DNA from 4 places in the Ruegeria sp. CI1 genome. Region 1 is predicted to be linked to each of the others. Evidence: riboswitches for the same ligand, from Rfam matches in the RefSeq annotation. Region 1 holds a riboswitch; each other region holds the start of a gene.
What was found. A riboswitch is a leader RNA that binds a small molecule or an ion and turns the genes downstream of it on or off. The one in region 1 is predicted to bind cobalamin.
Positions count from the first base shown of each region.

Region 1 (7,884 bases):
ACCGCGTCGCCAGCGCAACTGCGATGGTGCCCAATGACGAGTATCATTCGCAATTCAGATGATCCGCCCTTTCGCCCTTTGTCTTGCCCTGATGGCTGCTCCGGTCTCCGCTCAGGAACTGACGTTGCCCAGCGGCGCGCAGCAACTGACCGAACGGATCAGTGCTCTGGACAGCTATGATCTGCCTGTCGGGGTGTTTGACGGCAACACCGTGCCATCCCGCACGTTCGAGGGCAGGGTTGATCGCCGTACCTGGCGTGTTCGCTCGGGGTCACGGACCACGCTGCAGATCCTCACGCCGATGCGGGATCAAATCAGGGCGCAGGATTATGAGATCGTGCTCGATTGCCAATCGTCCCAATGCGGCGGCTTCGATTTCCGCTTTGGCACCGAGGTGGTTCCGAACCCGGACATGTACGTGGCCTTGCGCGACTATCGCTTTGTCTCGGCGGTGCGCGGGGACGAGGCGCTCAGCCTGCTGATCAGCCGCAATCCCCCTGACGCCTATCTGCAGGTGATCAGCGTGGGGCCGGCCGATATTCAGGCCGAAGCTCCGTTTGTCGTTTACGAAACCGAGGACAGCTCCGAAGGGTTGCTGGCCGATCTGCGCCTGAATGGTCACGCGATCCTGGAAGATCTGGATTTCCAGACCGGCGCCGATGCGCTGGGGCCGGGGCCTTATGCGTCACTGAAAACACTGGCAGCTCTGCTGGCAGAAAACCCCAAGCTGCGCATCGCACTGGTCGGTCATACCGACGATGTCGGCACCCTTGAGGGCAACACCGCCCTCAGCAAGCGCCGCGCCCAGGCGGTGCGCGACCGGCTGGTGGCGGATCATGGCGTAGATGCCGAACGGCTCGAGGCCGAAGGCGCCGGCTATCTCGCGCCGCTGACCTCGAACCAGACGCCCGAAGGCCGCGACCGCAACCGCCGGGTCGAAGCGGTCATGCTGGGCGGCTGACCCGCTGCATTTGCTTTGCGCAGGCACGGGCGACCTGTCATGGTGAGAGCAGGAGAATCCGCCATGGCAAAACCTTCGTCCAAATCCTCTGCACTCATCATCGGCGCCGGTACCGGCCTGTCCGCGTCTTTTGCCCGGGAACTGGCCCATGCCGGTTACGCGGTGCATCTGGCCGCGCGGGATACGTCCGATCTCAAGGACTTGGCATCCGAAATCCATGCCAGAACACACGAACTGGACGGCACGAATGCCGACGGTGTCGCCGAACTGGTCGAGTCCATTCCGGGGGAATTGCGCGTCGCCTGTTACAACCCCTCTGCCCGCCAGCGCGGGCCGATTGCCGACCTCGAACCCAAGGCCGTGCGCAAGGCGATCGAGGTGACGGCCTTTGGTGCCTTCCTTCTGGGTCACTTCGCGGCGAAACGCATGCTGATGCAAGGCTTGTCGGATGGCCGGCGGGGCACGATCCTGTTCACCGGCGCCTCGGCCGGGGTCAAGGGGTTTCCCCAATCGGCCCCGTTTGCGATGGGCAAGTTTGCCCAGCGGGGCCTTGCGCAATCCATGGCGCGCGAGTTGCATCCAAAGGGCATCCATGTGGTCTGGGTCAACATCGACGGTGCGATCCGCAGCGCCGCGCGGGCCGAACCGGCGGACGCCCCAGACAGCATGCTGAACCCCGACGCCATTGCCCGCGAATACATGCACCTGATTGATCAGGACCGCTCCGCATGGTCGAACGAGCTGGATATCCGGCCCTGGGTCGAGAACTTCTAGTCTGCAGGCCGCAGCGCCACCTTGCGCATGTCGCTCGGCGCCATCCCGTCGTTAAACCAAGAAACTGGCCACGCTGATGAAACGATCCGTGCAACACAGTTGTCTGAAATAGGTTTTTTCTTCCAAGTAGTTAGCCGCGCGAAACGGGTCCACGAAACTCATCGTTGCAGCCATGTTGAAACTCGGCGTGACGATCACCAGCAGCCGGGATTCGTTTTCCTCATTATTTGCCATTTGGCCGAGACCTCGTGTGCTGGCGTGGACTTCAGAAAACAGCCTTTGCAACCGGCGCGCAAGATCGCTCGGGGCGGACGGCATTCCAACCTGCATTCTAGCCCAAAAGCAGTTGATCGCCCATGTCGGCAACGTGCTCTCGCCGCCTCAACAGACCGGGATTGCCGCTTTGCAGACTTGATTTGGCGAAAAAATTTGGCAAGGCTGAGTTTATGAACATGCAGCCTCCAAGCCCGTTTGCTGCGGGTCCGGCCCAGATGCAGGTCGCGTTCGACCGGCGCGAAATGTCTTTGATCCTCTCTGTCTATGGCCGGATGGTGGCTGCGGGAGAGTGGCGTGACTACGGCATCTCGAACCTGCGTGACATGGCCGTCTTCTCGATCTTTCGGCGCACTGCCGAACATCCGATCTATCGCGTAGAGAAACATCCCCGTATGCGCCAGCGGCAGGGATTGTATTCGGTGGTGGGAATGGACGGGCGCATCCTGAAACGCGGCCATGATTTGCGCACGGTTCTGCGGGTGCTGGAACGCAAGCTGATCCGGGCGATCGATACCGACTAAAGCCTTTTGTGGGCCGTGACCGGGCCGTCGCCCTGCGCTTCGATTCGGGCAATTGCCGTATCCAGTGGTTCGTACTGCACCGCCATGTGATGCGCATTCGCGTGCAGCAAGGTCTCAGGATCGGCCATCCAGGCGACATGGCCTTTCCAGAACAACAGATCGCCGCGCCGGTGTGCGGTTCCGGCGGGCAGGGCCGTACCCAGGGCGCGTTCCTGATCGCCGCTGTCGCCGGGGCAGGGGATGCCGCACGCCAGCAAGGCCGCCTGCACCAGCCCCGAACAGTCGATGCCCGCCCGGCTGTTGCCGCCCCAAAGGTAGGGCGTACCCAGAAACAGCGCTGCGACCGAAACCGGATCGTCGAATTTCGTGCCGATCCCGACCAGATGAACCGCAGGCACAAACCCCGCGTCGGTTTCGATAAAACCATTGGTTTCCGAGCGGGCCGCCAGCCTGCTTCCGAAACTCAGGCAAACACGTTCAGCGCTTTTCATATCGGGCCGCGAATAGGCATGCGTGGCCGGTGCCGCGACCCAGTGCGTGGGTTGTTGCGCATCACCCAGCACCTCCGACCGGACCCAGCCGGGATAGCCGTCCTTTTCCGATAGTATCCGGTTCCAGTCGCCGGTGACCTCTTTGACCGTCACCACATCGCCATACAGCAACTGGCGGTCGCGCGGGCCGTCGGGGCGGCGAAGCAAATCGGTGACCGGAACATGGATGCCTTGCACGCTCATGATTTCAGCAGGTCTGGCAGCGCCTCCAGCAGGGCGCGGGGGCCTTGCCCGAACCCTCCCTTGCTGCGCCCCGGAGCCTTGGATTTCTGCCAGGCGAAAATGTCGAAATGCATGTACCGGCTGGCGGTCACGAACCGCCGCAGGAACAGCGCTGCCGTGATCGATCCGGCAAACCCGCCCGACGGTGCGTTGTCCAGATCAGCGATGCCCGGTTCGATCAGTTCTTCATAAGGGTCATGAAACGGCATCCGCCACACCGGGTCGGCCACCTTTGACGCGGCCTGCGCCAGCACCTGCGCCGCCTCGTCGTCGTCGGTATAAAACGGGGCCAGGTCTGCCCCGACTGCCACGCGCGCCGCACCCGTCAGCGTCGCCATCGAGATCACCAGATCCGGCTGGCCCTCGTCCGCCAGCGCAAGCGCGTCGGCCAGCACCAGCCGCCCTTCGGCGTCGGTGTTGTTGATCTCGACCGTCAACCCCTTGCGCGAGGTCAGGATATCGCCGGGGCGAAATGCGTTTCCGGCCACCGAATTTTCCACCGCCGGGATCAGCACCCGCAGCCGGATCGGCAGGGCCAGCGCCATGATCATTCGCGCCAGCCCCAGCACATTGGCCGCCCCGCCCATGTCCTTTTTCATCAACCCCATGGCCGAAGCAGGTTTCAGGTCCAGCCCGCCGGTGTCGAAACAGACCCCTTTGCCGACCAGCGTCAGGCTGGGTCCGCTGTCGCCCCAGGTCATCTCGATCAGCCTCGGGGCCTGCCCGGCGGCGCGCCCTACGGTATGGATCATGGGAAAATTCCGGGCCAACAGGTCGTCGCCGATGATGGTCTCGCACCGCGCCCCGAACTCGGCCGCCAGCCCCTCGGCCGCTGATTGCAGGTGGTCCGGCCCCATGTCGGATGCCGGGGTGTTGATCAGATCGCGGATCAGGGTTTCGGCATTGGCAATGGCCTCGATCCGGGTGGCGTCAACGCCTTCGGGGGCGACAAGCGTGGCCTTGGCCGGCGATTGCGCGGCATAACGGTCAAAGGCGTATCCGGTCAGCAGCCATCCAAGCGCCTCGTTGGCGGTATCCTGATCGGCCAGCCCCGAGACGATCCGATAACTGCCTTTGGGCAGCTTTTCGGCGGCGGCGGCCAGCGGAAACCGCTTGCGCGCGCGCTTGGTCGCGTCGCCGTACCCGGCCAGCGCAAATCGCACCGCGCCTTCGCGGCCCGGCACCAACAGCGCCTGTCCCAGTGCGCCGGTGAACCCGTTGGACGCTACCCAACCCCGAACCTCGCTGCCCTGCGCATCCAGCCAGGCATCAAGCGCGGCCTGTTCAATTACATGCAGGTGCAGGGCGTCGTCGGAGGGAGGGGCAAAAGACAGGGGCATGAACGGCTCGCTTGGTTGAGGTGCGGCCAGACTACCTTGCGCCGGGGCGCCTGCAAGCCATTTCAGATCGAAAGATGCCGTTGGTCCCAAACCGCAACCAACGACTGCTCGCCGACCCGGATCAGGCGGAACAGCGTGGCGCTGGCGGCGACGTGGTCTCCGGCATCCACGGCTTCTGACACATCTCCCGCCACGCGGGTCAGCGCCGTCATGCCGACCTGTTCGGCAATCGCCACCAGCGAGCGTGCGGCCTTGCGCAGACCCAGCCAATCCCGTTGTCGCCACATGAGTTCGCATCGCGACAGCCGCAGGGCCAGCTCTTCGATGGCGCGGCATACCACATCCTCGGCGCCCGAATCGCCCAGCTGATCGTAAAGATTTCCCAGAGGGTCCGGATCCAGTCGCACGGTTTCCCTCTGAACGAGTGTGATCACTTTCTCCACCACGTTCACCCCAATAAAGTCGCACCCCCACGGCACGGTCGCATCCTCGCGCCACAGTGGTTGGCAAAAGGTTTCGGCAAAAGTGGATAATGTCTCGAATTTTGTTTCAATTCGGATTAGATCACGCTGCAGCACAGAAAACCTTGGGGATTTACTGGAATGGACTTCGCTAAACCTCTGCCGAATTATCTGGTCAAGCGCTACCATGGCTGGAAAGCCACGACCTATGCCGAGAACGAGGCCTGGTACCGCACATTGGCCAACGAAGGGCAGCATCCGCGCGCCATGGTGATCTCCTGCTGCGACAGCCGGGTGCACGTCACATCTATCTTCGGCGCCGATCAGGGCGAATTCTTTATCCACCGCAACATTGCCAATCTGGTACCGCCCTATGCGCCCGATGGCGATCACCACGGCACCAGCGCGGCCATCGAATATGCGGTCACCGCGCTGAAGGTCGCGCATCTGATCGTGCTGGGCCATTCGCAATGCGGTGGCGTTCAGGGCTGTATCGACATGTGCAAGGGGCAGGCGCCACAGCTTGAGGCCAAGGAAAGCTTCGTCGGGCGCTGGATGGATATCCTGAAACCGAAATACGATCTGGTTGCCGATCTCAAGGACAACATCGAACAGGCCCGCCAGTTCGAGAAACAGGCCGTGGTGGCCTCGCTGGAAAACCTGATGACCTTCCCGTTCGTCGCCTCCGCCGTCGAGGCCAAAAGCCTCAGCATTCACGGCCTGTGGACCGACATCGGCGCAGGCGGATTGCAGAGCTATGATCCTGCGAAAGGAAAGTTCGAACCGGTCTGAGTGACCCGGGCGCCGACCTTCGGCGCCCGAACCGCTTCTGGAAATCAGCCCAGCCGCCGCGACAGGAACGTTCCGTCTGCGATTGATGCCTGGTCCGCGCGCAAGCGCCCGGTCAGCTCTGCATCACCGCCGGTTTGCCCCCATTGACCAAAGTGCACGTGGTCGGTGATCGCGCGGCGCGGCAGCCAACCGGCCTTTTCAAGTTCCGGCCTGTCGTGAAAACCACGGACCAGCCCGACACAAAGATATGCGACGGGTACAACCTCGGCAGGCAGGTTCAGCACCTCTTTCAGCGCGCCATTGTCAAGGATCGACACCCAGCCCACCCCCAGCCCCTCGGCTCGTGCCGCCAGCCAGAAATTCTGTACCGCACAGACCGACGAGAACATGTCCATCACCGGTATATGAGTGCGACCGATCACCACCGGCCCGGAGCGGCTGCGGTCGCAAGTGATGCAGATGTTGATCGGCGCCTCGAGGATACCTTCCAGCTTGAGCTTGCGATAAGTGTCGCGCTGCTCGACCGGGAACATCAGCGCGGCCTCAGCATGGGCCTTGGCAAACAGCTCATGCACCTGCCGGCGCATATCACGGTCCTGCAGGATCAGGAAATCCCACGGCTGCATGAATCCCACCGATGGCGCGTGATGCGCCGCCAAAAGGACACGGCTCAACCGGTCTTCGGGTATCGGGTCCGGCAGGAAATCCCCGCGGGTGTCGCGACGGTTGAGGATGGTTCGATAAACCGCTTCGCGGCTCGCCTTGTCAAAAGCGTCGGGCGCCATCAGCGCCGGTTCGGTGGTAATGGCCATCGGAGTCCCCTTGGATGGTCCCGCGCCGCCCGCCGTCCACGCAGGCTGCGCCATCCCTTCCGGCCGGTCTTCTGACTCGGGATCTTCCCGCGCGAACCCCTTCCCGGCCAAGGCCAGTGGTTCATGTCCGCACAGTCCCCCTTACAGCGTTGGGCACGTCGCGGGTTTGCACCGCGTTCCCGATTCTCCCGCACGGGCGGGCACCGAAAGGTGGCCGGACATTAGTCGGTCACGCAGGCAGGTCAACGAAAAAGGGGCACGGTTTCCGCGCCCCTGACATTCCCAATCCGAAGGAGCTTCACCCCTTCTTCAGAACTTCCCGTCCCAGCAGCTCGGCGATCTGCACCGCGTTCAGCGCCGCGCCCTTGCGCAGGTTGTCGCTGACGCACCACAGGTTAATGCCGTTCTCGATGGTCGAATCCTGGCGAATGCGGCTGATGAAGGTGGCGAAATCGCCGACGCATTCCACCGGGGTGACATAGCCACCGGCCTCGCGCTTGTCGATCACCATGATGCCGGGTGCCTCGCGCAGGATGTCGCGCGCCTCGTCTTCGTCCAGGAACTCCTCGAACTCGATGTTCACCGCCTCGGAATGGCCCACGAAGACCGGAACGCGGACGCAGGTCGCGGTGACCTTGATCTTGGGGTCGACGATTTTCTTGGTTTCGGCGACCATCTTCCACTCTTCCTTGGTCGAGCCATCCTCCATGAAGACGTCGATATGCGGAATGACGTTGAAGGCGATCTGCTTCTGGAACTTCTTCGGCTCGACCTCGGTGATCGGGTTGTAGACGGCCTTGGTCTGATCCCACAGCTCGTCCATGCCTTCCTTGCCCGCGCCCGACACCGACTGATAGGTCGATACCACGACGCGTTTGATCCTGGCACGGTCATGCAGCGGCTTCAGCGCAACCACCATCTGCGCGGTCGAGCAGTTGGGGTTCGCGATGATGTTCTTCTTGGAATAGTCGTGGATCGCCTGCGGGTTCACTTCCGGCACGATCAGCGGAATGTCCGGGTCATAGCGATAGAGCGACGAGTTGTCGATCACGACACAGCCCGCCGCCGCCGCCTTGGGCGCATAATCCTTGGTCGCGGCCGAACCCACGGCAAACAGCGCCATGTCCCAGCCGGTAAAGTCAAAGGTGGCCAAGTCCTGGGTCTTGATCGTCTT
Region 1 is NZ_JBQFQP010000003.1:59,017-66,900, forward strand. It holds gene ACR0LZ_RS04045 (peroxidase-related enzyme) at 1-62, shown strand, start outside; gene ACR0LZ_RS04050 (OmpA family protein) at 59-961, shown strand; gene ACR0LZ_RS04055 (SDR family NAD(P)-dependent oxidoreductase) at 1,025-1,735, shown strand; gene ACR0LZ_RS04060 (hypothetical protein) at 1,787-2,053, opposite strand; gene ACR0LZ_RS04065 (DUF2794 domain-containing protein) at 2,182-2,532, shown strand; gene ACR0LZ_RS04070 (C40 family peptidase) at 2,529-3,266, opposite strand; gene ACR0LZ_RS04075 (leucyl aminopeptidase family protein) at 3,263-4,645, opposite strand; gene ACR0LZ_RS04080 (hypothetical protein) at 4,708-5,097, opposite strand; gene ACR0LZ_RS04085 (carbonic anhydrase) at 5,248-5,898, shown strand; gene bluB (5,6-dimethylbenzimidazole synthase) at 5,943-6,710, opposite strand; cobalamin riboswitch at 6,755-6,933, opposite strand; gene ACR0LZ_RS04095 (aspartate-semialdehyde dehydrogenase) at 7,009-7,884, opposite strand, start outside.

Region 2 (7,884 bases), on a different contig from region 1:
TTCAGGGCGTGACCGTGATGGAGATTGCCGAAGGCCCTGACGGTTGGATCGTGGTCAGGGACAGCCCGTTCAACCGCCGTATCCATCACAACACGCCGATGAAGATCGTTGGCCCCGCTGCCGGGCATGACCTGTTGAAGACCAAGGCCGACCCGACCGGAACCAGGTCTCTGGGAACGATGAACAACTGTGGCGCAGGCAAGACGCCGTGGGGCACGTACCTGACCTGTGAAGAAAACTTCAACGGATACTTCGGATCGTCTGACGAGCAGGCCGGGTATGCTCCGCAGGTCGCAAGCGGCTATGAACGCTATGGCATCAAGGCGGAAAGCCGGAACGGCTACGAGCTTTTCGATCCGCGGTTTGACACGTCGAAAACCCCCAACGAGCCGCACCGCGCGGGATGGATTGTCGAGATTGACCCTGCCAATCCCCAAAGCACGCCGGTCAAGCATACCGGCCTTGGCCGGTTCAAGCACGAAAACGCCGAGGTCGTGGTGGCGCCGGACGGTCGCGTCGTCGTCTATATGGGCGATGACGAGCGGGGCGAGTACCTGTATCGTTTTGTCTCCAACGGCACCTACCGGCCTGGCGGAACCACCGAAGGGCTGCTGGATGACGGAACGCTTTTTGTTGCCAGGTTCAACGACGACCAGACCGGCGAATGGCTGGCCCTGACGCCGGATACAACCGGGATGAATGCCGCCGAGATCGCGGTCTTTACCCGAATGGCCGCGTCCATCGTGGGCGGCACCACGATGGACCGTCCTGAGTGGGTGGCGGCGAACCCCGTGGCGGTCGAGGCCTATTGCTGTCTGACCAACAACAAGAATCGGGGCGTCAAACCAAATGCCGGTGGCGATGATACTTCGGCCAATGGCCCCAATCCGCGCGACACCAACCTCTATGGACAGATCGTGCGCTGGCGGCCCGCACAGGACGACCACGCGGCCGATACGTTCGAATGGGATCTGTATGTGATGGCGGGCAACCCGACGGTGCACAGTGATGCCTATGCCGGGTCGCCCAACGTGAACGCCGGCAACCTGTTCAACTCGCCCGACGGCATGGCCTTTGATACGACCGGGCTGGTGTGGATTCAAACCGATGGCGACGACAAAAACGAGGGCGATTTTGCCGGAATGGGCAACAACCAGATGCTGGTGGGTGATCCGGTAACCGGAGAGATCGCGCGGTTCATGACCGGTCCGAATGGATGCGAGGTCACGGGCCTTGCCTGGTCAAGCGACCGGCGAACGATGTTCGTGGGCATCCAGCATCCCGGCGGCAACTGGCCCGATGGCGGCACGCCGCGTTCGTCGGTGGTCGCGATCAAGCGCGACGACAACTCACCCATAGGCTGACCTGACCGTCATCCAAAGGAAACGCCCCCGAAACGCGGTTCCGGGGGCGTTTTGTTTCGGAGTGACTGAAATTATTCGGCGGCCTTCAGTTCCTTGCCTTGCGGAATGACCTCGTAACCGGGCTCTTCGGGTTCATCATCGACCATCTCGGGCGGGAAGCCCGGGGCGCGGATATCGAGGCCCGTTGCTACTTCGAGGCGCTTGATGATGTTGGGAGACAACTCGCGGGGGCCAAAACGCGCGATCCCGTCGTTGAAGATGTCGATCAGAACCGGGTTGATCTCCAACGGCACGTTGGCGCGATCCGCAACTTCCTGGAACAGGCCGATGTCCTTTTTCACCAGATCCATTGTGAAGGAAATATCGCGCGAACCGTTCAGGATCACCTGGCTTTCGGTTTCATGCACGAACGAGGTGCCGGACGAGATTTTCATCGCCTCATAGGCGGTGTTCAGATCCATGCCCGCAGCCTTGGCAACAACCAATGCTTCGCAACAGGTCACAAGGTTTGCTGTCGCCAGATAATTGGTGAGAACCTTCAGAACCGAAGCCGACCCGAGGTCGCCAGTGTGCAGGATGCGGCGGCCCATCGTGGTGAGGAAGGGCAGGATACGTTCGAACGTCGCGCGGTCGCAGCCCGCGAAAATCGAGATGTTGCCGGTATCCGCCCGATGGCAGCCGCCCGAAACCGGGCAGTCCACCGCGGCGCCGCCGCGCTCGATCACCATGGCGCCGAGCCTTTTGACCTCGGCCTCGTCGGTGGTCGACATCTCCATCCAGATCTTGCCCGGCTTCACTTCGGGCAACATCTGTTGCATCACCGCGTCCGAGGCCGCAGGCGATGGCAGGCAGGTGATGACGGCGTCACATTCGCGCATCAGCTGTGCCGGACCGTCCGCGCGTTTGGCGCCACGCTCGACGAACATGTCGACCAGATTTTCATTCAGGTCATGCACCGTCAGATCAATTCCGTTCCGCAAGAGCGAGCCTGACAGTTTGTGGCCCACATTACCTAGACCGATGAAACCAACTTTCATGGATTTGTCCTCCCCGGCGGGCGTATGCCCGCGTATACGATTCATGCGGTGACTATGAAGCTTTGAAACCGGCAAGAGAAACGAATAATAATGATCGCAATGGTCAAAAAATTTTGGTGATAAATGGACCGCCTTCCAAATCCGGCCTGGTTGCGAACGTTTGAGGCGGCGGCTCGCCATCTGAACTTTACCACGGCGGCGAAAGAACTTGGGCTGACCCAGACGGCAGTGTCGCTGCATATCCGCTCGCTGGAAGAGGATTTGGGCGAAAAACTGTTTCTGCGCGCCGCGCGTCGGATCGAATTGACGGAACTTGGCCAATCCTATGCGCTGACCGTGCGGCGGGCGCTGTCGGATATCGCGCTCAGCACCAACAGCCTGTTTGGCCCGGCCACCCGCCAAAGCCTGACAATACGGGCAGCAATTTCGACCGCCACCTATTGGATCGCGGCGGAATTGCCTGATTTCAGCGCGCAATATCCGGAAATTCCTGTGCGGCTGGTGTCGCATATCTGGAATGACAGCGCCGCCCCTGCAGATGTCGATATCGAGATCCGGTTGGGACATGGCGATTGGCCGGGCGTCATGGCCGAGAAGTTGAGCGAGGAAACCATCGTTCCGGTCTGCCGTGCCGGTGACCCCGTTCCCACCATCCGGCAGATGCACAGCGGGCCGTTGATCCACATTCTCGGCTACGAGGACAACTGGGCGCGCTACCTTGAGGCGCATGGGCTTGACCACGACCCATCGGCAACCCGGCACGCCGTCGATACCACGGTCGCGGCGTTGCAACTGGTGATGGGAGGGGCGGGTTACGCCACCATCCTCGGCCGTTTTGCGCGCAATGCCATATCCCAGGGCGCACCGCTGCAAATTGCCGGGCCACCGATTCCCTTTGGGCAGTCGCATTACCTGATCCGATCCGACGCGGCGACATCGGTTTCCGGTTCAGCACGCCTTTTCGAGGCATGGCTGCGGGACAGGTTGGCTGGCGATGCCGCTGGTTAACGATGGCGGGTCGCTTTTTCACCCTGACGGTTCACAAGCCTGACGCCGCGCTTGACAAGTCCCCTGCCCTTGCCGCATGTCCGCGCTGTTGGTGTCTGCGCGAGCAGATGAAAAGGGAATGCGTCAGCGGTTCACCGTCAAACGCAGCCGCCCCCGCGACCGTGACCGGAGAGGGTGCCCAAATGCCACTGGCCGACAGGCCGGGAAGGCGGGACACCCGACAGGGACAAGCCCTGACATCCGTAAGCCGGGAGACCTGCCAGCGCCCGAAGACCAGACCGGACGGGGTGTTCCGGTGTCGGGCCGTGGCCCGCATGAAACCCCGTTCCCCGAAACCTGAATGGGGGGATGAGAGACGTGACCGAGCCTGCACCAGTCGAACTGCTGGTCTGCACCACCTGCCGCCGGGGTCTGCCCATCGAGGATGACACCCAGCGCCCGGGCGCGCTGTTGCACAAGGCGCTGACCGAGGTCGAACTGCCCGATGGCGTTCTGCTGAAACCGGTCGAGTGTCTGTCGAACTGCGATCAGGGCTGTTCGATCGTTCTGCGTGGCGGGCCGTCACGCTGGACCTTCGTCTATGAGAACCTGAGCGAAACAGACGATGTCTCGATCATCGTCGAAGGCGCGACCAAGTATCTGGCCACCGAGGACGGGCTGGTAAAGTGGCGCGACCGCCCCGAACATTTCCGCAAGAACTGCGCCGCCCGCATTCCCCCGATTGGAGCCTGAGCCATGAGCACCCTTGAAAAACTTCCCGTCACCGTGATTACCGGCTTTCTGGGCTCGGGCAAGACCACGCTGATCCGCCACCTGATGCAGAACCCACAGGGCAAGCGGTTGGCCGTGGTGGTCAACGAATTCGGCGATGTGGGCGTCGATGGCGAGATCCTGAAAAGTTGCGCCATTCCGGATTGCCCGGCGGAAAACATCATGGAGCTTGCCAATGGCTGTATCTGCTGCACCGTGGCCGACGATTTCATCCCCACCATCGAGGCGCTGATGGCGCTGGAGCCGCGCCCCGATCACATCCTGATCGAAACCTCGGGTCTGGCGCTGCCGAAACCGTTGCTCAAGGCGTTCGACTGGCCCGACATCCGGTCGAAGATCACCGTGGACGGTGTGATTGCGCTGGCCGATGCCGAGGCGGTGGCCGCTGGTCGCTTCGCGCCGAACGTCGAAGCGGTGGACGCCCAGCGCATGGCGGACGAGTCCATCGACCACGAAACGCCGCTGTCAGAGGTGTTCGAAGACCAGATTTCCTGCGCCGATATCATCCTGCTGACCAAGCCCGACCTGGCCGGACCCGACGGCGTTGCGAAGGCCAGGGAAATCATCGCTGCCGAGGCCCCGCGCCCGCTGCCGGTGGTCGAGGTCGCCGAAGGGGCCGTGGACGTGCGCGTTATCCTGGGGCTGGAGGCCGCTGCCGAGGATGACATGGATGCCCGCCCATCGCACCACGACGGGGCGGACGATCATGAACACGATGATTTCGAAAGCGTCGTGATCGAGTTGCCCGAGCAATCCGATCCCGCCGACCTGATGGCCCGGATCGAACGTCTGGCAAACGAATTGAACATCCTGCGCGTCAAAGGGTACGCCGCCGTATCCGACAAACCGATGCGTCTGCTGGTGCAGGCTGTGGGCGCGCGTGTTCGCCACCAATACGACCGGGCTTGGAAACCGGGCGAAGAGCGCCGCTCGCGCCTGGTGGTGATTGCCGAGCATGACGACATCAACGAAGCCGCAATTCGCGGTATTCTCGAAGGTGTGGCCGAGGCCGCCGAATAAGGGACCGAGACGCCAATGCATGTCGTCTTTCGCGAAAGCCACGGTCTGGAAGAGACCGAAACACCGACCGATCTGGGCCAGAGCCCGGGCGATCTGGTGGTGCTGTCCTTTTCCGACAGCGACCTTGGCGCGTTCGCGGCGGGCTGGCATCGCGGCGGCGGAGCCGAGGGGCGGATGCCGTCATTGCGGCTGGCAAATCTGTCGGCGCTGAAGCATCCGCTGTCGGTCGATACCTATGTCGAACAGACGCTGGAGGGGGCCAAGGGCATCCTGATCCGGCTTATAGGCGGCGTGCCGTACTGGTCTTACGGGCTGCAGCAGGTTCATGCGCTGGCGCAATCGAAAGGGCTGGCGCTGGCTGTTCTGCCAGCGGACGGGCGTGAGGATACCCGGCTGGACGACTATTCCACCCTGCCGGTCTCGACCCTGCGCCGCCTTGCGCATCTGTGTGATACCGGCGGCGAGGTGGCGGCCCAGGCCGCGCTGGCACAGATGGCGCTGGCGACGGGATTGTATGCCGGACCGGTGATGGGGTCCAAAGCGCTGCCCGAATGCGGCGCGTGGTGCCCGGACCAGGGGGTAATCGCGGCAGAGACCGCCTTCGAAGATGGCAAGCCCCGCATCCTTGTCACGTTTTACCGCGCCTATCTCAGCGCGGCTGACACGGCGCCGATCGCCGCCGTGATCCGCGCGTTCCGAGCCCGCGGATATGATGCCGTCGGTCTGTTTGCACCGTCGCTGAAAGCGCCCGCATCGGCCAAATGGCTGGCAGAGCAGGTTGCTTCGCTGACACCTGCGGCCCTCGTCAACGCCACCGCCTTTTCCGGCAAGGGCGGCGGAGGCACATCGCCTCTGGATGCCGCGGGGGTACCGGTTTTTCAGGCCATGCTCGCCACCTCGAACCGCAAGGCGTGGGACGAGGCGGAACGGGGTCTGTCGCCTGCGGACCTGGCCATGCACGTGGTGCTGCCCGAAGTGGATGGCCGCATCACCGGCAGCGTGATCTCGTTCAAGGAGCCGGGGCAGCGCGACGCGCATCTGCAATTCGCACGTGCAATGCACGCACCCGAACCCGACCGGATCGGGGCGCTGGTGGATCGGGTGTCGGGTTGGCTTTGCCTGACGTCGAAACCCAAGGCAAAACAAGTGCCGGTGCTGGTGCTATCGACCTATCCCGGCAAGGACTGGCAGATGGCCCACGCGGTGGGACTGGATGCTCTGGCTTCGGCCGAGGCGATGCTGGAGGACCTGCGCGGCGAGGGGTATGACACCGCGCCGGCAGAGCCCATCGCCGATACCCTGCTTGACGCGCGGACAAGCTGGTCTTTGACAGATTACCGCGCGGCCCTGTCCACCTTGCCCGCTTCGCTGCGGCAAGATCTGGAGACCGTGTGGGGCAAGGCCGAAGACGACCCGGCTTTTGCCAACGGCGCCTTTCATTTTACTGCCCTGCGGCGCGGCAAGGCGATTGTCGCCCTGCAACCCGAGCGCGGCACGCCCGAGACGCGCGACGATGAATATCACGATCTCAGCCGGACGCCGCGCCATTCCTATGTTGCCTTCTACCTTTGGCTGCGCCATGCGGCGGGGGCCGATGCGCTCATCCATATCGGCGCGCATGGAACGCTGGAATGGTTGCCAGGAAAGTCGGTCGCGCTGTGCAAGGCCTGCTGGCCTGAGGCGCTGATCGGCGGTTTGCCTGTGATCTATCCCTTCATTGTCAATGACCCCGGCGAAGCGGCACAGGCCAAGCGACGCATCGGCGCCGTCACGCTGGGCCACGTACCCCCGCCGCTGCGCGAAAGCGGCACGCCGGATAGGATGGTGCGGCTGGAGTCGCTGTTGGACGAGTTTTCCAACGCCGACGGGCTGGATCCAAAGCGCCGCGACCGTCTGCAATCGGACATCCGCGACGAGGCACGGGCCATCGGGCTTGAGAACGATCTGGGCCTTGATCGCGCCACCAGTACCGCCGAAGCGATCACCCGGATCGACCGCTTTGTCTGTGACATCAAGGAAAGCCAGTTCGGCGACGGGCTGCACGTCTTTGGCCGGGTGCCCGAGGTGGCAGGCAATTTCGATATCGCACCGTCTGCCCATGCCGAGCGCGCCGCCTTGCTGGCCGCGCTGGCGGGCAAACGCATCGAGGCCGGCCCGTCGGGATCACCCTATCGCGGGCGTTCGGACGTGCTGCCTACCGGGCGCAACCTCTACACTACCGATCCACGCTCGGTGCCCACGCGGGCGGCCTATGCGCAGGGGGTGAAACTGGCCGAAGAACTGGTGCGGCGGCATCTGCAGGAAGAAGGCGATTACCCCAAAGGGTTGATCGTCGATCTGTGGGGGTCGGCCACCATGCGCACCGCCGGCGAAGAGTTTGCCATGGCCTTGCACCTTTTGGGCGTCAAACCGGTCTGGGATCAGGGATCCGAACGGGTATCAGGCATCGAGGTGCTGCCGATCACCGATCTGGACCGCCCGCGACTGGATGTGACCCTGCGTGTTTCGGGGCTGTTTCGCGACGTTTTCCCGACGCTCTCGGCGCTGTTCGGTCAGGCGGTGCGTGCGCTGTGCGCAAGGGACGAGGCGCCGGACTGGAACCCCTATGCCGGTCAGGAACCTGCGGCCCGTGTCTTTGGCCCCGCGCCGGGCAGCTACGGGCTGAACATGACGCATCTGTCCGA
Region 2 is NZ_JBQFQP010000016.1:84,539-92,422, reverse strand. It holds gene ACR0LZ_RS17875 (PhoX family protein) at 1-1,364, shown strand, start outside; gene ACR0LZ_RS17870 (NAD(P)-dependent oxidoreductase) at 1,436-2,446, opposite strand; gene ACR0LZ_RS17865 (LysR family transcriptional regulator) at 2,525-3,409, shown strand; cobalamin riboswitch at 3,481-3,687, shown strand; gene ACR0LZ_RS17860 (DUF1636 family protein) at 3,758-4,141, shown strand; gene cobW (cobalamin biosynthesis protein CobW) at 4,145-5,200, shown strand; gene cobN (cobaltochelatase subunit CobN) at 5,216-7,884, shown strand, end outside.
Region 2: linked by a shared signal. The riboswitch ahead of ACR0LZ_RS17860 (DUF1636 family protein) and the one ahead of bluB (5,6-dimethylbenzimidazole synthase) in region 1 are both predicted to bind cobalamin.

Region 3 (7,884 bases), on a different contig from region 1:
TCAGAACGACGTCGCCCACCCGCTGATGCTTGCGTTCAAGCATTTGGGATATGATGCGATCGGGCTTGGCAATCATGACTTCAACTTTGGCTTAGACTGCCTGAGCGGTATTCTGGCTCACGCGCCATGTCCTGCCATATGTAGCAATCTACATTGCGTTGAGGGTAATCAACCGTGGGAGGCATCGGCTATCATTCGTCAGCGATTTGCGGTCGGGTCTGAAACCTGCACTTTGACTGTCGGTGTCTTTTCGGTTCTGCCGCCACAAACCACGGATTGGGAGGCACACCAGCTTGCAGGCAGGGTGACTTCGACTGACATTCTGGAGACTGCTGCTACAGCCGTTAGCGACTTGAAGGATAAAGGATGTGAGCTGGTTATTGCACTGGCACATTCGGGTCTAGCTGGAGCTGTTGTGGAAGCACAAATGGAGAATGCAGTAGTTCCGCTGGCGTCGATCGAAGGCCTCGATGCAATAGTTGCAGGCCACACGCATCTGACTATCCCCGGAGCCGACCATGATGGATTAGCACATGTTGTAGGCGACAAGGGCCTAGTTCATGGCAAACCTGTCGTCATGCCGGGATCGTCAGGATCGCATTTGGGCGTGATCGATCTGGCGTTTGCCCATGAGGCCAACAGTTGGAAAATTGCAGGGCATTCTGTCGAACTTCGCCCGATCTGCAACAGAGGCAACGATGGTTGTGCCCAATCGACCGTCGAAGAAGATCCCAAGTTGGCACGAATATTCGAATGTGGACATGCCGAAACACTAAAGCGGATGAAACAGCCCGTCGGACATGTCAGCCAATCGATGCATAGCTATTTTTCCTTTTGTGCACCGGATAAGGGGCTTTCGCTTGTCGCCGCAGCTCAAGCAGCTGCACTGCGTCCCTTTCTTGCCGGTTTGCCTGAAGGATCACTACCGACATTGTCAGCGGTCACACCCACGAAATTCGGCGGGCGTTCCGGGCCGCGTTTCTATACGGAGGTTCCCGCTGGTGAAGTTTCGATGCGTCACATTGCCGACCTTCACGTCTTTCCCAACGAATTGCGCGCTGTTGTCGTTAACGGCGCAGAATTGCGCGATTGGCTAGAAATGTCAGCATGTCTGTTTAACCAGGTCACTGAAAATAGCCAAGATACCCCGTTGATCAACCCTCTTCGAGCAGGCCATAATTTCGATGTTATCCATGGTGTTGAATACACTATAGATCTGACTTGCCCGCCTCGGTTTCATGCGGATGGCAGTCTGGTTGAAACAGGCAACCGACGCATTGGAAACCTCACTTGGAAGGGAGATCCCATCGGGGATCAGCAGCTTTTCGTCGTGGCACTGAATAACTATCGCGCCAATGGGGGGGGCATTTTTCAGCTTTGGAGAACGCTAAAATCATCAGTATTCCTCGCCTACGCATTCAGCACATCTTGAAGGACTATGTTGAGGGGAGTCTTCCATCTGATCCGCTGCAAGCGACTCCGCATCCGTGGCGTTTCGTCAAGACGCGCAAGACCTCGGTCGTTCTGCAGACCGGTCCCGATGCCTTGCGCTATCTGGATGACCTTTCAGGATACCACCCGGTTGTTCTGGGCATCGATCCCGAAGGTTTCCTGCGGCTACGCCTATCCTTGTGACGGGTTGTCATCGCCAGTCATCTTGCCTATATCGAGCAACGAGAGGTTGGCGCGGGCGAGCGCCTCGCCAACCTGGTCAGGTCCGGAAGGAAGCAGCCACAACGAGTCCCGCTTGGGTCGATGTCCAACCTCTCACTTTCCCACTAATCATCTAGCGTAGACCAACCTAATCGGCGATGAGTGCGGGCCACACAACGGCATTCTTACGCGCAAACGCGCCCAGATGGCCAATTTGCTTCACTCCAAAATCCTGAGGCGTCAATTCACGCCGTCGCGCATCTTGCCCATAAAGTTCGGCCAATCGCCAAACGCATTTGGGCGGGATCACCTGATCGTCCGAAAACGCAATCATATCCACAGATGCGCCACTTCTTTCCCAGTCGGGTTTCGGTAAGGTCGTTCCGGCATCCGGCAGATAGCTTTTTGCGGATGTGCACCATTTTCGCCATTGCCAATAGACCGGAGCAGGTAGATCTGCTCCGAACCCAACAAGACGCCCAGGCAAATACCCCAAACTCTTAACCAGCAGCGGAACATGCCCGAACCAAAACATTCTGGCGAGCGCTTGATAAGGCCAAGGGTGATCGCGATGTTGTACCAGCCCTGAACAGACACAGATCATTCTGTCGATTTCTTCGATGCCAGGCTGCAAAGGACCGAGCATCCCGCCAATCGAATGCCCGATGACCCAAAGCTTTGAATTTGGGAACCGACGACGCATTTCCGTCCGAGCCGCGGGCATGTCGACCAATGCCCAATCGGTCATGGATGACTTGGATTTCTTTAGGTTGCCGGTCAAAGAGTGGCCGAAATCCCGGTAATCGTACGTCAGACAAGCAATTCCGCGTTCTAAGGCCAGCCACGATGCGAAATGTCTGTAGTAGTCCCTCGGAACACCGGTCGCCCCATTGAGCACGACCGTAACTTCTGGCTTTTCTTTCGCATGAAAGAGGCGGGCAGACAGTTGGTAGTCGCCCGAGTGAATAAGAAGGTCTTCAGCTGACACCTGGTCCTGCATATTTAACTCCGCGCCCCCTAGACCGGTCGGTCTAGTCCTGATCTCTGGACCAATTGGTCCAGTGCTGTCAATAATCCACGCAAATGACTGAACGTCCTTTGCCAACAAAAGAGCGCCTGATTCGGGCTGCGGCCGACCTTTTCCAGAGGTCGGGCTATCACGGGGTCGGGCTGAACGAAGTTCTTTCCGTGGCTGACGCACCCAAAGGATCGCTGTATCACCATTTCCCGAATGGAAAGGCCGATCTGGCGCTTGCGGCCGCTACTTGGGCGTCCGATGCGATGCTTGGTCTTATTGCCGCGTCATTTGAGCCTGCGGAAGATTTCCAGTCCGGGGCCACAACTCTTTGCAACAAGATAGCGAAACTTTTCGACAAATCAGGTCAGTGGGATACCTGCCCGATTTCCGCTACTTTGTTCGAAGGGCCGGACAACAATATATTCCGCAACCATGCCTATCACTTGTACGAGGGTTGGATAACCGAAGTCGCACATCACGCAAGGCGACTTGGAGTGGCCGAGCCAGAATTCGCGGCAGATACTGTGTTCATACTGCTCCAGGGCGGGTGGCAGTTGGCCCGGGCAAGGCGATCTTCGGAGACCCTAAGAAACGTGCCTTGCCGCTTGAGCAAGATGTCGACGTCTAAACAAATTCAGTAAACCCGCCCGGCGCGACAAAGGTGCTTGAACCGCAGGATTCGTCTTGACCCAGAATTGTGCGCCCGCTAGCGATTAGGCGATGGTTTCCGGCCGCGTTCACGGTCGGAATGAAAAGGGAACACGGTACGGTTCTTCCAGAACCAATTCCGCGACTGCCCCCGCAACTGTAGGCGGCGAGCGAAGCCGAAATGCCACTGGTCCAAGGGCCGGGAAGGTCGGCAAAGCAGCGACCCGCAAGTCAGGAGACCTGCCATCGGAACTGAAACTCGAACTCGGGCGGGGTGTCCGGGACAGGGTCCGATAGCTGATTGCTGTCCTTCCCGTCCGTTGTCCTCGTCACCAGCGCGGAGGGCGCGACATGATTTGGAAATCCGACAAGCACCTGTTCACGGCAACAGTGTGCCAGAAAACCGGTAAACCCTGCCCGGCATTGGCGCAAATGGGTAAAAAACTGGCACAGGCGATATCTGCGGCAAAGCCATTGACTGCAGATGACTTCGAGATCGACGGAAGCTGCGCACTTGAACATTGTGCCACTGGGTGCGATGCCAGATTCCGCGCCGATCATTCTCGCATTCGAGTATTCTGCGGTGTGAATGACGAGGCGGATAGCGAACGCCTGAACCAGATTGAAGACGCTCTATTGAACTCTTCTCGGACCGTTTTTCCCTCGGGTTGGATCAAGCAGATGCCCTGCGCGTTCCTCGAAGCAGTTCCGCAGGGCAATCAGGCGGCAGAAACCGCCTGCCACGCGCCACTTTGAAAGACCGCCAACGCAAAAACATAACCCTCAGTCCGGCCTCAGGGCCGGTCTGCCACCATCTGCCCTTTCAGCGCCCAATCCATTTGGGGTTCGGTTTCGACGGCGCAGGGGCGAATGGCGCGTAGCCGTTTCAGCGCATCCGAAGGTCTTTCACCACATTCGACCATCAACCTCAGCGCAGCCATTCCCGATCTTCCGCAACCGCCACGACAGTGGATCAAAATCCGACCACCGCCAGCAAGTGCCTGCCGCGCAGACGCACTGGTCTCGGCCCATTTCGCCTGGACATGACTGGGCGGAATACCAAAATCTTCGATCGGCAAATGGACCCATCGGCAGGCGCGCGCCTGAATATCCAAGCCGAAACTGCGCGCGCCGTCTTGGATCATTTCGACCTCTGTCGTCATCGAAATCACTAGGCCCGGTTTCCAGTCGGCAATGGTGTCGAGGTCAGAAGGATAGTCTCCGCTCCGACCCGGCATCTGGCAGATAGCCAATGTGCCTCCGCCCACCTGCAGCCCAAATATCACCAGTTGTGACACGATTAGCTCCCACACAACCAACACGCTGAAATCTGCATTCTCCAATGGATGCCTGAGTGTTTTACCCCGGCTTGCAAGCAATCCAAACCAAAATCGGACCTGCTGCTGTGGACGCGGGCATCGCGGCACACTACGCTGCGGTTTTAAGACGAATCCGGCAGAGCAGACATGACCGACACCGCACCCGCACCCTATCAGGTTCTTGCCCGAAAATATCGCCCCGAAACCTTTGCCGATCTGGTCGGCCAGGATTCGATGGTGCGGACACTAAGAAACGCCTTTGAAGCAGACCGGATTGCGCAGGCTTTTATCATGACCGGCATTCGCGGGACGGGTAAAACCACTACCGCACGGATCATCGCCAAGGGCATGAACTGCATCGGGCCGGATGGAAACGGAAAGCCGACAACTGAACCTTGCGGTCAGTGCGAGCATTGCGTTGCGATCATGGAAGGCCGTCATGTAGACGTGATGGAGATGGATGCAGCAAGCCGGACCGGTGTTGGCGACATTCGCGAGATCATCGACAGCGTCCGCTACCGCGCTGCCAGCGCGCGGTATAAGATTTACATTATCGACGAGGTTCACATGTTGTCGACCAGCGCGTTCAACGCGCTGCTGAAGACGCTTGAAGAACCTCCGGCGCACGTGAAATTCATTTTCGCGACAACTGAAATTCGCAAGGTTCCGGTCACAGTTCTGTCTCGTTGCCAGCGCTTTGATCTGCGTCGGATCGAACCCGAAGATATGATCGGCCTGCTACGCATGATCGCCGAATCGGAGGGAGCTCAGATCGCTGGCGACGCACTGGCTCTGATCACCCGCGCAGCTGAAGGTTCGGCCCGGGATGCGACCTCGCTTCTGGATCAGGCGATCTCGCATGGCGCCGGGGAGACCTCTGCGGATCAGGTACGTGCAATGTTGGGGCTGGCGGACCGGGGTCGGGTTCTGGACCTGATGGACATGATCCTGCGGGGCGATGCGGCGGGGGCATTGACCGAACTGGGTGCGCAATATGCCGAAGGCGCCGATCCATTGGCAGTGTTGCGAGATCTGGCCGAGATCACCCATTGGGTTTCTGTTGTCAAAATCACGCCTGATGCAGCAGAAGACCCGACCGTTTCGCCCGACGAACGCGCGCGAGGGATACAAATGGCACAGGCGCTGCCTATGCGCGTTTTGACGCGGATGTGGCAGATGCTGCTGAAGGCGCTGGAGGAAGTTTCTGGTGCGCCTAATTCCATGATGGCCGCCGAGATGGCGATCATTCGTCTGACTCATGTCGCCGATCTACCCAGCCCGGAAGAACTGATCAAGCGACTGCAGGATGCGCCTGCGCCACCGGCACCGAACGGCCCGGGTGGAGGAGTTCCCTTGTCAGGCGGGAGTACGTCGACCGCACAGTCAACAGCATCTTATGCGCCAGGCAACCAGTCCGCTCGGCGTCACAACAGCGGTGCGCCAGTTGCAGCCCTCGCGCAGGACCTGCAAGCCGCTTTGGGGCGATACCCAACATTCGAACACGTGGTCGAACTGATCCGCTCCAATCGTGACGGCAAGTTGCTGGTCGATGTTGAGGACGGGATTCGCCTTGTTGCTTATCAACCGGGGCGTATTGAGTTTACCCCGTCCGACAAAGCGCCCAACGATCTGGCCCAGAGGCTGGGCGCAAGCCTGCAACGCTGGACGGGCAATCGTTGGGCTGTTTCGATCGTCTCGAATGGCGAGGCACAGACGATTTCGGAAATTCGCGATGCCGTCGAGATCGCCCTGAAAAATGAAGCCAGTGCGCATCCGTTGGTGCAGGCCGTGATCGCACAGTTCCCCAAGGCCAGCATCACCCGCATCACAACCCCCGAACAACGAGCAGCGCTGGTCGAAGCCGAGGCACTTCCCGAAGTCGAAGACGAATGGGATCCGTTCGAAGAAGAATAGTGACCTTGCAGACGCGTGCCGCTACAAATGTCGCAAATACGCTTGAAGGGTCGATTGCAATCTCACACGGTTCCGGGAGTTGTCTGACAGGAGCCTGGCATGCGAACTGACCCTCTGCACTCCCGTTTCGGATTAATTATTCACGACGTTGATCTGCGCGACGTGACTGCGGAATCGCATTACCCGCGAATCCGGCAAATGTTCGAAACTCATTCCGCGCTTTTGTTCCGCAACCAATCCCTGACGGATGCCGATCACATTCGGTTGGGCGAGTTGTTCGGCCCGCTCGAAAACCGTGAGGCGATGGCGGCGGGACGCGATGTCGAATTCCAAGTTTCGGAGCTTTCCAACCAGACTTCCGATGGACTACGGTCGCGCGATGATCTGCGGCTGCTTGACCTGCAAGCCAATATGCTCTGGCACACGGACAGCACTTTCTTGCCCACTCCTGCGCTGGTCAACATTCTGACTGCGCGTGTTGTTCCCCCTTCGGGTGGAGAGACAGAAATTGCCTCGACGCGGGCAGCGTGGGCGGACATGCCTGAAACCCTTAAATCGAAACTAAAAAATGCGATCATATGGCATCGGTTGTCTCACTCCCGCGCCCAGATCTCTTCCGAACTCGCCGCATTGTCTCGAATGACCCGCTGGCCCGATCGCCCGTGGCGCGCGATCTGGCCCAATCCAACAACCGGCGATGAGGCCTTGTTCATTGCCTCGCACGCTTTTGCCATCGAGGGGTTGGGCCATGGAGAAAGCCAGGAAATACTAGCAGAGGCGATGACGTTTTGCACACGCCCCGAATACGTGTATTCCCATCAGTGGTCGGTGGGTGATGTGCTGATTTGGGATGAACGGGCAACAGTGCATCGAGGTCGTCCATGGGACTATGAACATCCTCGATCCCTTCGCTCGATCTGCTGCTCAGTCACGTCTAAAGACGGGCTAGATGATGTCCGTGTGATCTGACCTGTCTCACCCACGTCGCACGGGGATGCCTCCACGATGCCCGGCCCAACCGAAGGAGTTGTCTCGGCGAAAACTGAAACGACGGATGGGAACGCGTGCCCCTTGTGCCAACCAGTTTGCACCCGTATCTAGGCGTCAAACCGAAATGCAGGAGAAAGAACCATGCTTAAAGGACTTGGCGGGCTTGGCGACATGGCCAAGATGATGAAGTCAGCTCAAGAGCTTCAGACCAAGATGACCCAGATGCAGGAAGATCTGCACAACGTTTTGGTCATTGGCGAATCGGGCGCCGGGCTGGTCAAGGCGACGGCCTCAGCCAAGGGCGATCTCATGGCTCTCGATATCGATCCGTCGATCTTCAAC
Region 3 is NZ_JBQFQP010000009.1:148,154-156,037, reverse strand. It holds gene ACR0LZ_RS12605 (bifunctional 2',3'-cyclic-nucleotide 2'-phosphodiesterase/3'-nucleotidase) at 1-1,432, shown strand, start outside; gene ACR0LZ_RS12600 (hypothetical protein) at 1,429-1,635, shown strand; RNA gene ffs (signal recognition particle sRNA small type) at 1,675-1,773, shown strand; gene ACR0LZ_RS12590 (alpha/beta hydrolase family protein) at 1,802-2,653, opposite strand; gene ACR0LZ_RS12585 (TetR/AcrR family transcriptional regulator) at 2,737-3,312, shown strand; cobalamin riboswitch at 3,376-3,581, shown strand; gene ACR0LZ_RS12580 (hypothetical protein) at 3,671-4,075, shown strand; gene ACR0LZ_RS12575 (protein-tyrosine phosphatase family protein) at 4,114-4,617, opposite strand; gene ACR0LZ_RS12570 (DNA polymerase III subunit gamma/tau) at 4,786-6,552, shown strand; gene ACR0LZ_RS12565 (TauD/TfdA dioxygenase family protein) at 6,652-7,521, shown strand; gene ACR0LZ_RS12560 (YbaB/EbfC family nucleoid-associated protein) at 7,684-7,884, shown strand, end outside.
Region 3: linked by a shared signal. The riboswitch ahead of ACR0LZ_RS12580 (hypothetical protein) and the one ahead of bluB (5,6-dimethylbenzimidazole synthase) in region 1 are both predicted to bind cobalamin.

Region 4 (7,884 bases), on a different contig from region 1:
TGATCCCGGAATCCGGGGCCGACCGAATTGAATGGCCGGTGCCGTTTTCCGCCGGCCTGCCGCTGCTGCAAGGCTTGCGTGGGCGCCGCGTCGTGGTGCTTGCCTCGGGCGATCCGTTCTGGTTTGGAGCCGGTTCGGTGATCGCCCGACATTTCGATGCCGGTGAATGGACCGCCATTCCAGGCCAGTCGACCTTTTCCCTGGCAGCGGCGCGTCTGGCCTGGCCCCTGGAAGACACCCTGACATTCGGGCTGCATGCCGCGCCCCTGACACGTCTGCGCCCGCATCTGGCGCGGGGGTTGCGGGCGATTGTCCTGTTGCGCAACGGCGCTGCGGTGGCGGAACTGGCGACTTACCTGACCGAAACCGGCTTTGCCGACACCACGCTGCACATCCTCGAAGCGTTGGGTGGCCCGCGCGAGCGCATGCAGAAAGCCACGCTGACCGAAGCCTTGCTTGGCACATTCGCACATCCGATATGTGTCGCGCTGGAGGTGGCGGGCGCGGGTTTGGGCGTGCCCATGGCATCCGGAAAACCAGACGATATTTTCGAGACCGACGGGCAGATCACCAAACGCCCCGTTCGGGCGCTGACGCTGTCGGCGCTGGCGCCACAGCGGGGCGAACACCTGTGGGATATTGGCGGTGGCACAGGCTCGATCAGCATCGAATGGCTGATGTGCGATCAGACGCTGACCGCCACCACGATCGAACCGCGCGCCGACCGGGCCGACCGCATTCGCCGTAACGCCGACGCGCTGGGACAGGACCGCCTGAACGTGGTGCATGGCACCGCGCCGGATGCGTTGAGTGGATTGCCCAGACCGGATGTGGTTTTCATCGGCGGAGGGCTGAGCACCGCGCTTTTGGATTGGCTTGCCGCGAACCTGTCCAGGGGCACTCGGCTGGTCGCCAATGCGGTGACGCTGGAAAGTGAGGCGCTGCTGGCGCAGTGGCATGACAAGCTGGGCGGCGATCTGCTGCGGATCGAACTGGCGCAATCCGCCCCGCTCGGGCCGCGACGGGGCTGGAAATCGGCCTATCCGGTAGTTCAATGGAGCGTGACGCTATGATCGTTGCGGGGCTTGGATTTTCATCGACGGCAACGGCTCAAAGCCTGCGCGACGCCTATGACCGGGCCACCAAAGGGCAAACCGTCGCAGCCTTGGCAACGGTGGCGGACAAGGAGGGCCATCCTGCGCTGATCGAATTTGCCGCAACCACTGCCCTGCCCCTCTATTTCGTTGCGCCTGCCGATCTGAGCGGCCAGCGCACGTTGACCTGCTCGTCCCGCAGCCGCGCCACTTATGGCACCGGAAGCGTGGCCGAAGCTTCTGCCCTCGTCGCCGCCGGGACAGGTGCCCGACTGGTTTCACCCCGACAGATCTCGACCGACCGCCTGGCCACCTGTGCGGTTGCAACTGGAGAGCCTAAATGACCGTTCACTTCATTGGCGCCGGACCGGGCGCCGCCGATCTGCTGACCCTGCGCGGGCGCGATATCATCGCCTCGTGCCCGGTCTGCCTTTATGCCGGGTCGCTGGTGCCCGAAGAAATCCTGGGCCACTGCCCCGAAGGTGCAAAAATCGTCAACACCGCGCCGATGGATCTGAATCAGATCATGGCCGAGATCGAAATCGCCCATCAGGCGGGCCACGATGTGGCGCGGCTGCATTCTGGCGATCTGTCGGTCTGGTCCGCGATGGGCGAACAGATCCGCCGCCTGAAACAGATGGGCATTCCGGTCAGCGTGACGCCCGGCGTTCCTTCATTTGCAGCCGCGGCGGCGGCCTTGGGCACCGAGCTGACCCTGCCCGGTCTGGCGCAATCGGTGGTGCTGACCCGCACGCCGGGCCGCGCCTCGTCGATGCCCGCTGGCGAGACGCTGGAAAACTTTGCCCGCACCGGCGCGACGCTGGCCATTCATCTGTCGATCGGCAATCTGGACAAGGTCATCGCCGATCTGGCCCCGCATTACGGAGCGGATTGCCCGGTGGCCGTGGTCTATCGCGCCAGCTGGCCGGACGAGCGAATCATCCGCGCAACGCTCGACACCCTGAAAGAAGCGCTGGACGCGAGCATCTCGCGGACCGCGCTGATCTTGGTGGGGCCAGCGCTGGCCGGCGAAGGGTTTGACGAAAGCTGCCTCTATTCCAAGGAATACGACCGGCGCTATCGCCCGCAGAGCGCGGACAGCCCGTGGTCGAGCTGGAGTCATGGCGATGACTAACCTGCCGGGAGTTCTGATTTCGGCGCCCTCGTCGGGTACCGGCAAGACGACGGTGATGCTGGGCCTGCTCAGAGCGCTGGCCGAGGACGGGCTGACCGTTCAACCGTTCAAGAGCGGGCCGGATTACATCGACCCGGCCTTTCACCGCGCGGCGGCGGGGCGTTCCTCGTTCAACCTGGACAGCTGGGCGATGGGCGAACCGCTGCTGGGCGCGATCTCGGCCCAGGCCGAGGGTGCGGACATCGTGGTGGCCGAAGGGTCGATGGGCCTGTTCGACGGCGTTGCCAAACCGGGCGAGCTGGGCCATGGGTCGAGCGCCGAAACCGCACTGCGGATGGGTTGGCCGGTGGTACTGGTTCTGGATGTGGGCGGTCAGGCGCAATCGGCGGCGGCCACGGCGCTGGGGTTCCGGATGTACAACCCTGACCTGCCCTTTGCCGGGGTGATATTGAACCGCTGCGCCAGCCCCCGACATGAACGCCTGACCCGGTTGGGGATGGAGCGTGCGGGTCTGCCGGTGCTGGGCGTACTGCCGCGCCGGGGCGATCTGACCTTGCCTGAACGGCATCTGGGCCTGATACAGGCGGTTGAACACCCCGATCTGGAAAGCGCGATTGCCGGTTACGCGGCGTTTTTGCGCGAGCATGTGGATCTGGAGGCGATCAAGGCGGCGGCTTCATCAAGCCCGCAAGGGTCCTCGGCGTCGGCGCTGCCATTCCCCCCGGCGCAGCGCATCGCTTTGGCACGGGACGAAGCGTTTTCCTTTACCTATCCGCATTTATTGGAAGGCTGGCGCGCGGCGGGGGCCGAAATCCTCCCGTTTTCTCCGCTGGCGGATGAGGCGCCGGCGGCGGATGCCGATCTGGTCTGGCTGCCGGGTGGTTATCCCGAATTGCATGCTGGCAAGCTGGCAACAGCCGACACGTTCCTGACCGGTCTGCGCAAACATGCCGAGACAAAGCCTGTACACGGTGAATGCGGCGGTTACATGGCCCTGGGCGAAGCACTGATCGACAAGGATGGGGTAGGCCACAAGATGGCCGGGCTGTTGGGTCTGGTCACGTCCTATGAAAAACGCAAGTTCAATCTGGGATACCGCAAGGCGCGTCTGATTGCGCCGATACCCGGACATGGCGCGGGCGCAATGTTGCGCGGGCACGAGTTTCACTATTCGTCGATTGTCGACCAACCGGACGCGCCACTGGCGCAGGTCTTTGACGCTGAAGGGGTCGAAGGCCCTCAAACCGGCTCGGTACGCGGCAACGTTACCGGCACCTTTTTCCATCTGATTGCGGAGGCTTCGGCATGAGCGGCTTTGTCTCTTTCATCGGCTCCGGTCCCGGCGACCCGGAACTTTTGACGCTCAAGGCGGTGGACCGGCTCGGCAAGGCCGACGCGGTGCTGTTCGATGATCTGAGCAGCGGTCCGATCCTGAAACATGCGCGCGAGGATGCCGATCTGGTCGGTGTCGGCAAACGCGCCGGTCGCCCCTCGCCCAAGCAGGACCATGTCAGCCGTCTGCTGGTCGATTATGCCCAGACCGGACAGCGTGTCGTGCGGCTGAAATCCGGTGATGGTGGTCTGTTCGGTCGGTTGGAGGAGGAAATCGTCGCCCTGCGCGAGGCCGGTATCGACTATGAGATCATTCCCGGCATCCCGTCGGCCATCGCGGCGGCGGCGGCGGCGGGCATTCCGCTGACCCGCAGGCTGACGGCGCGGCGGGTGCAGTTCGTCACCGGCCATGATGTCAGCGGCAAGCTGCCTCAGGATCTGAATTTACCTGCCTTGGCCGATGCTGGCGCGACCACCGTCGTTTTCATGGGCAAGCGCACGTTTCCATTGCTGGTCGAGGCGCTGAATGTCCACGGGCTGCCGCTCGACACCCCGGCGCTGATGGCCGAATCCGTGTCGACGCCGGACCAGAAACTGCAACGCGCAACGATCGGAGCATTGGCGGAGCAACTGAAATCAGAGGTCGGCACCGCCCCCGCCCTGATCCTTTACGGCCCGTTGGCGGAGTTCGGGGATGTATGAGCTGAACCTGATTGGCATCGGCACCGGCAATCCCGATCACGTCACGTTCCAGGGGGCAAACGCGATACGGGCGGCGGACCTGATCCTGATCCCCCGCAAGGGCGAGAACAAGGCCGATCTGGCTGGACTGCGGGAGGAGATCATCGCGCAGGTGGCGGACGCGGCACCTCAGATCGCCTATTTCGATATCCCCAGGCGCCGCGCCGATAACGGCTATTTACGCGGCGTGGACGAATGGCATGACGCTATCGCCCTGCGCTGGCAGGAGACGATCGCCGGGTTTCCGCAGGCCCGGCAGGTGGCGCTGCTGATCTGGGGTGATCCATCGCTTTATGACAGTTCGCTGCGAATTGCGTCGCGGCTGGACCCGCAGCCGGTCACACGGGTGATTCCCGGCATCACCGCGCTGCAGGCACTGACGGCCGCCCATGCGATTCCGATCAACGACATCGGCGCACCCTATGTCGTCACGACCGGCCGCCGCATCCGGGACGAGGGCTGGCCTGACGGTGCCGACAAGGTTGCGGTCATGCTGGACGGCGAATGCTCGTTTCAAAGCCTTGATATGATGGCGTTCGACATTTGGTGGGGCGCGTATGTGGGCATGAAGGAAGAAATCCTGGTCAAAGGCCCTCTGGCGGACGTTGCGGACAAGATTCTTGAAACCCGTGCCCGGGCACGCGCCGATCATGGCTGGATCATGGACATCTATTTGCTGCGCAGGCGCGAAAAATGACCGAATGGGTCGCAAATGGGAATTGCGCGAACGACTGCATCGCGGCTAAATGAAAGGGTCTGGTCCTGCCGGAGAATTCCGGTGCTAAGAGGGAATTTGGTGCGGCCATCCCGGTGGTCAAATCCAAAGCCGCCCCCGCGACTGTAAGCGGTGAGCTTCTGTTCAACCAGCCACTCCCGGAACTGTCCCGGGGGGAAGGCGAACAGAGGCACCGACCCGCAAGCCAGGAGACCTGCCAGGCAAGAAACGAAACACCGGCCGTCGGGTGCGGCGGCTCAGGAGGACTAAAATGACGACCAAAACGCTCAAGGCATCTGCTGCCGGTTCGGCCATCCTTCCGGCTCTGTTTGCTGTTGTTCTGGGTCTGGGGATCATCACCCTGACCGGCCATGTTCAGGCATCCGCCCTGCACGACGCCGCTCATGATGTGCGCCACTCAACCGGCTTCCCCTGCCACTGACCCATGTTCAGTCGCATTCTGACCAGCGCGTTGTTCGCTGGCGCTGCAGCAGGGCTGATCACCGCCCTGCTGCAGCTCGTATTTGTGCAGCCCGTCCTGCTTCACGCTGAACTCTACGAGTCCGGCGAATTGGTGCATTTCGGAGCAGCCGCCGTTTCGGCACATCCGGATCTGCCGGGGTTCGACCTGATGCGCGATGGGCTGAGCATCGTGTTCACCATGCTGACCTATACCGGCTATGCGCTGGTGCTGGTGGCCCTGATGTCGATGGCAGAACGGATGGGCCATGAGGTCAATGCCCGCACCGGCATCCTGTGGGGGTTGGCGGGCTTCATCACTTTCCACTTCGCGCCCGGACTGTCCTTAGCGCCTGAGGTGCCCGGTGTGGCCTATTCCAACATCACCGCGCGCCAGATCTGGTGGACCGGAACCGTGGCAGCGGCAGGTGTCGCCATGTGGCTGATCGCGTTCGGTGGCAATCTGATCAGCTACCTGATCGCGACCGTGCTGCTTTTGGCGCCGCACCTGATCGGAGCCCCCGAACCCGACAGCTTTACCGGCCCGGTTCCGACCGAACTGGGCGCCCTGTTCGCGGCGCGCGCCTTTGGTGTCGGTATGGCCGCCTGGGCTCTGGTGGGCACGTTTGCCGGATATTTCTGGCAGGCCGAAGGAAAACGCGCCGAAGCCAACGCGTAATCGTTTGCTGATGCATCCCGCCGGGCCAGACGCCCGGCGGGATTATTTATATCAAAAGGATACGAGATGTTCCGATCTCTCGCACTTTTCGGCATCGGCCTGATCTTTGGCGCTGGCGCAGGTTTCGTGACGGCGGCGGGTTATGGCGTGACATTTGAAGGCCACGATCACGGCGACCCGGCCCAACACGGCGAAGCCGTTTCACATGATCATGCCACAACCGTAAATTTTTCATCGGGCGCGGACGCACCGGGCCTTGAGGTCATGCTTGCCAAAGATCCGATGGCCGGTTGGAATCTGCATGTCATTCCGCGGAATTTCCGCTTTTCCCCGGAAAATGCCTCGCTTGCGGACAGGCCGGGCGAAGGCCATGCGCATGTCTATGTCAATGGTGCCAAGCTGGCGCGCCTTTATGGCGAGTGGATGCATATCGACGAATTGCCCAAAGGCGAAGTCGAGATCGAAGTCTCTCTGAACGCCAACGATCACAGCCAGCTGACTGTGGATGACGTGCCCGTCGCCGCCTCGGTCGCGGTTCAGGTCGACTGAATCGCCGGTATCCGCGCGCGCAGGCACAGGCGAAGCCGCCCGCATGGTCGGGCGTCTTCGATCCAGCCCGAGGCGCTGTCCAGATAAGTCTGGCAAGTGGCGGCGATGTCGTCAGCATCCTTGACCGGATCAAGGTCGGAAAAGACATACGAGGCCAGTCCCTGCCCCTGCAACCCCAGGGCAACCGGTTGCTCGCATGCGCTGAAACAGGCGTGTTGCGTAAGTTCGACCCGATCGGAAAGCCCGGCCTTTGCAAGCGCATCTGTCACGGCATCACGCTCGGCCTCGCGATCCCGCACTCCAAGGCAGCTGGAACAGATCAGCAATCGAATACGTTGGGTGGTCATGTATGGCCCATGCTTGCGTCGGGCCGTTATTGCGGGTTTCGACCTGCATGCGCAAGCCGGGTTTGATCGGATGGACACGGGATTGTGACACCGGACATATGCAAAATCTGGCATCACAGTCTTGTCAAACCAACCGGAGCTGGAACGATGAAACGTCTGTGGACAATCCTTTGCCTTGCCGCCCTGCCCGCTTGGGCCGGTGATCTGGAACCCCGCGAAGGATGGGAAGTTCATCAATCTACCAAGACCTATGAAGATCTTGTCTCCGACACCGCGGCGGCGATCAAGGGCAACGGCCTGATCGTAGTGACGCAGGCGGGGCCGACCAAGGCTGCGGCGGCGCGCGGCATCACCATCCCCGGCAACCGTGTCATGGGGGCGTTCAATAACGACTATGCCGTGCGCGTGCTGGAGACATCGACGGCAGCCATGATCGAGGCGCCGATCCGTTTCTACGTCACAGAAAACGCGGACGGTACCGCAACGCTGTCCTACAAGACGCCAAGTTTCGTCTTTGCGCCCTATCTGGATGAGGGCGGCGATGAACTGGCCGCCATTGCACAGGAATTGGACGGAAAGTTCCAATCCGTGGCGGAATCGGCAGTAAAATAGTCACACCGGCGTGAAGGCGCTTGCACCTTCCTGCTCACTCCGCAATCTGCCTGTCGAAAACGAACGGAGCGTTTGAGATGCAGGAAATCGTGCCCCGCGCAGCGGATCTTTTGGCAAGACGGCTATACGAGGCCGGCTGCCGCCACGCCTTTGGCATGCCGGGCGGTGAGGTTCTGACCCTGGTCGACGCGCTGGAACAGGCTGGGATTCAGTTTCATCTG
Region 4 is NZ_JBQFQP010000016.1:71,956-79,839, reverse strand. It holds gene cbiE (precorrin-6y C5,15-methyltransferase (decarboxylating) subunit CbiE) at 1-1,073, shown strand, start outside; gene ACR0LZ_RS17815 (cobalamin biosynthesis protein) at 1,055-1,438, shown strand; gene cobM (precorrin-4 C(11)-methyltransferase) at 1,435-2,229, shown strand; gene ACR0LZ_RS17805 (cobyrinic acid a,c-diamide synthase CobB) at 2,222-3,538, shown strand; gene cobA (uroporphyrinogen-III C-methyltransferase) at 3,535-4,263, shown strand; gene cobF (precorrin-6A synthase (deacetylating)) at 4,256-4,999, shown strand; cobalamin riboswitch at 5,043-5,253, shown strand; gene ACR0LZ_RS17790 (CbtB domain-containing protein) at 5,289-5,459, shown strand; gene ACR0LZ_RS17785 (CbtA family protein) at 5,463-6,155, shown strand; gene ACR0LZ_RS17780 (hypothetical protein) at 6,222-6,704, shown strand; gene ACR0LZ_RS17775 (DUF1636 family protein) at 6,692-7,051, opposite strand; gene ACR0LZ_RS17770 (DUF302 domain-containing protein) at 7,199-7,663, shown strand; gene ACR0LZ_RS17765 (thiamine pyrophosphate-binding protein) at 7,741-7,884, shown strand, end outside.
Region 4: linked by a shared signal. The riboswitch ahead of ACR0LZ_RS17790 (CbtB domain-containing protein) and the one ahead of bluB (5,6-dimethylbenzimidazole synthase) in region 1 are both predicted to bind cobalamin.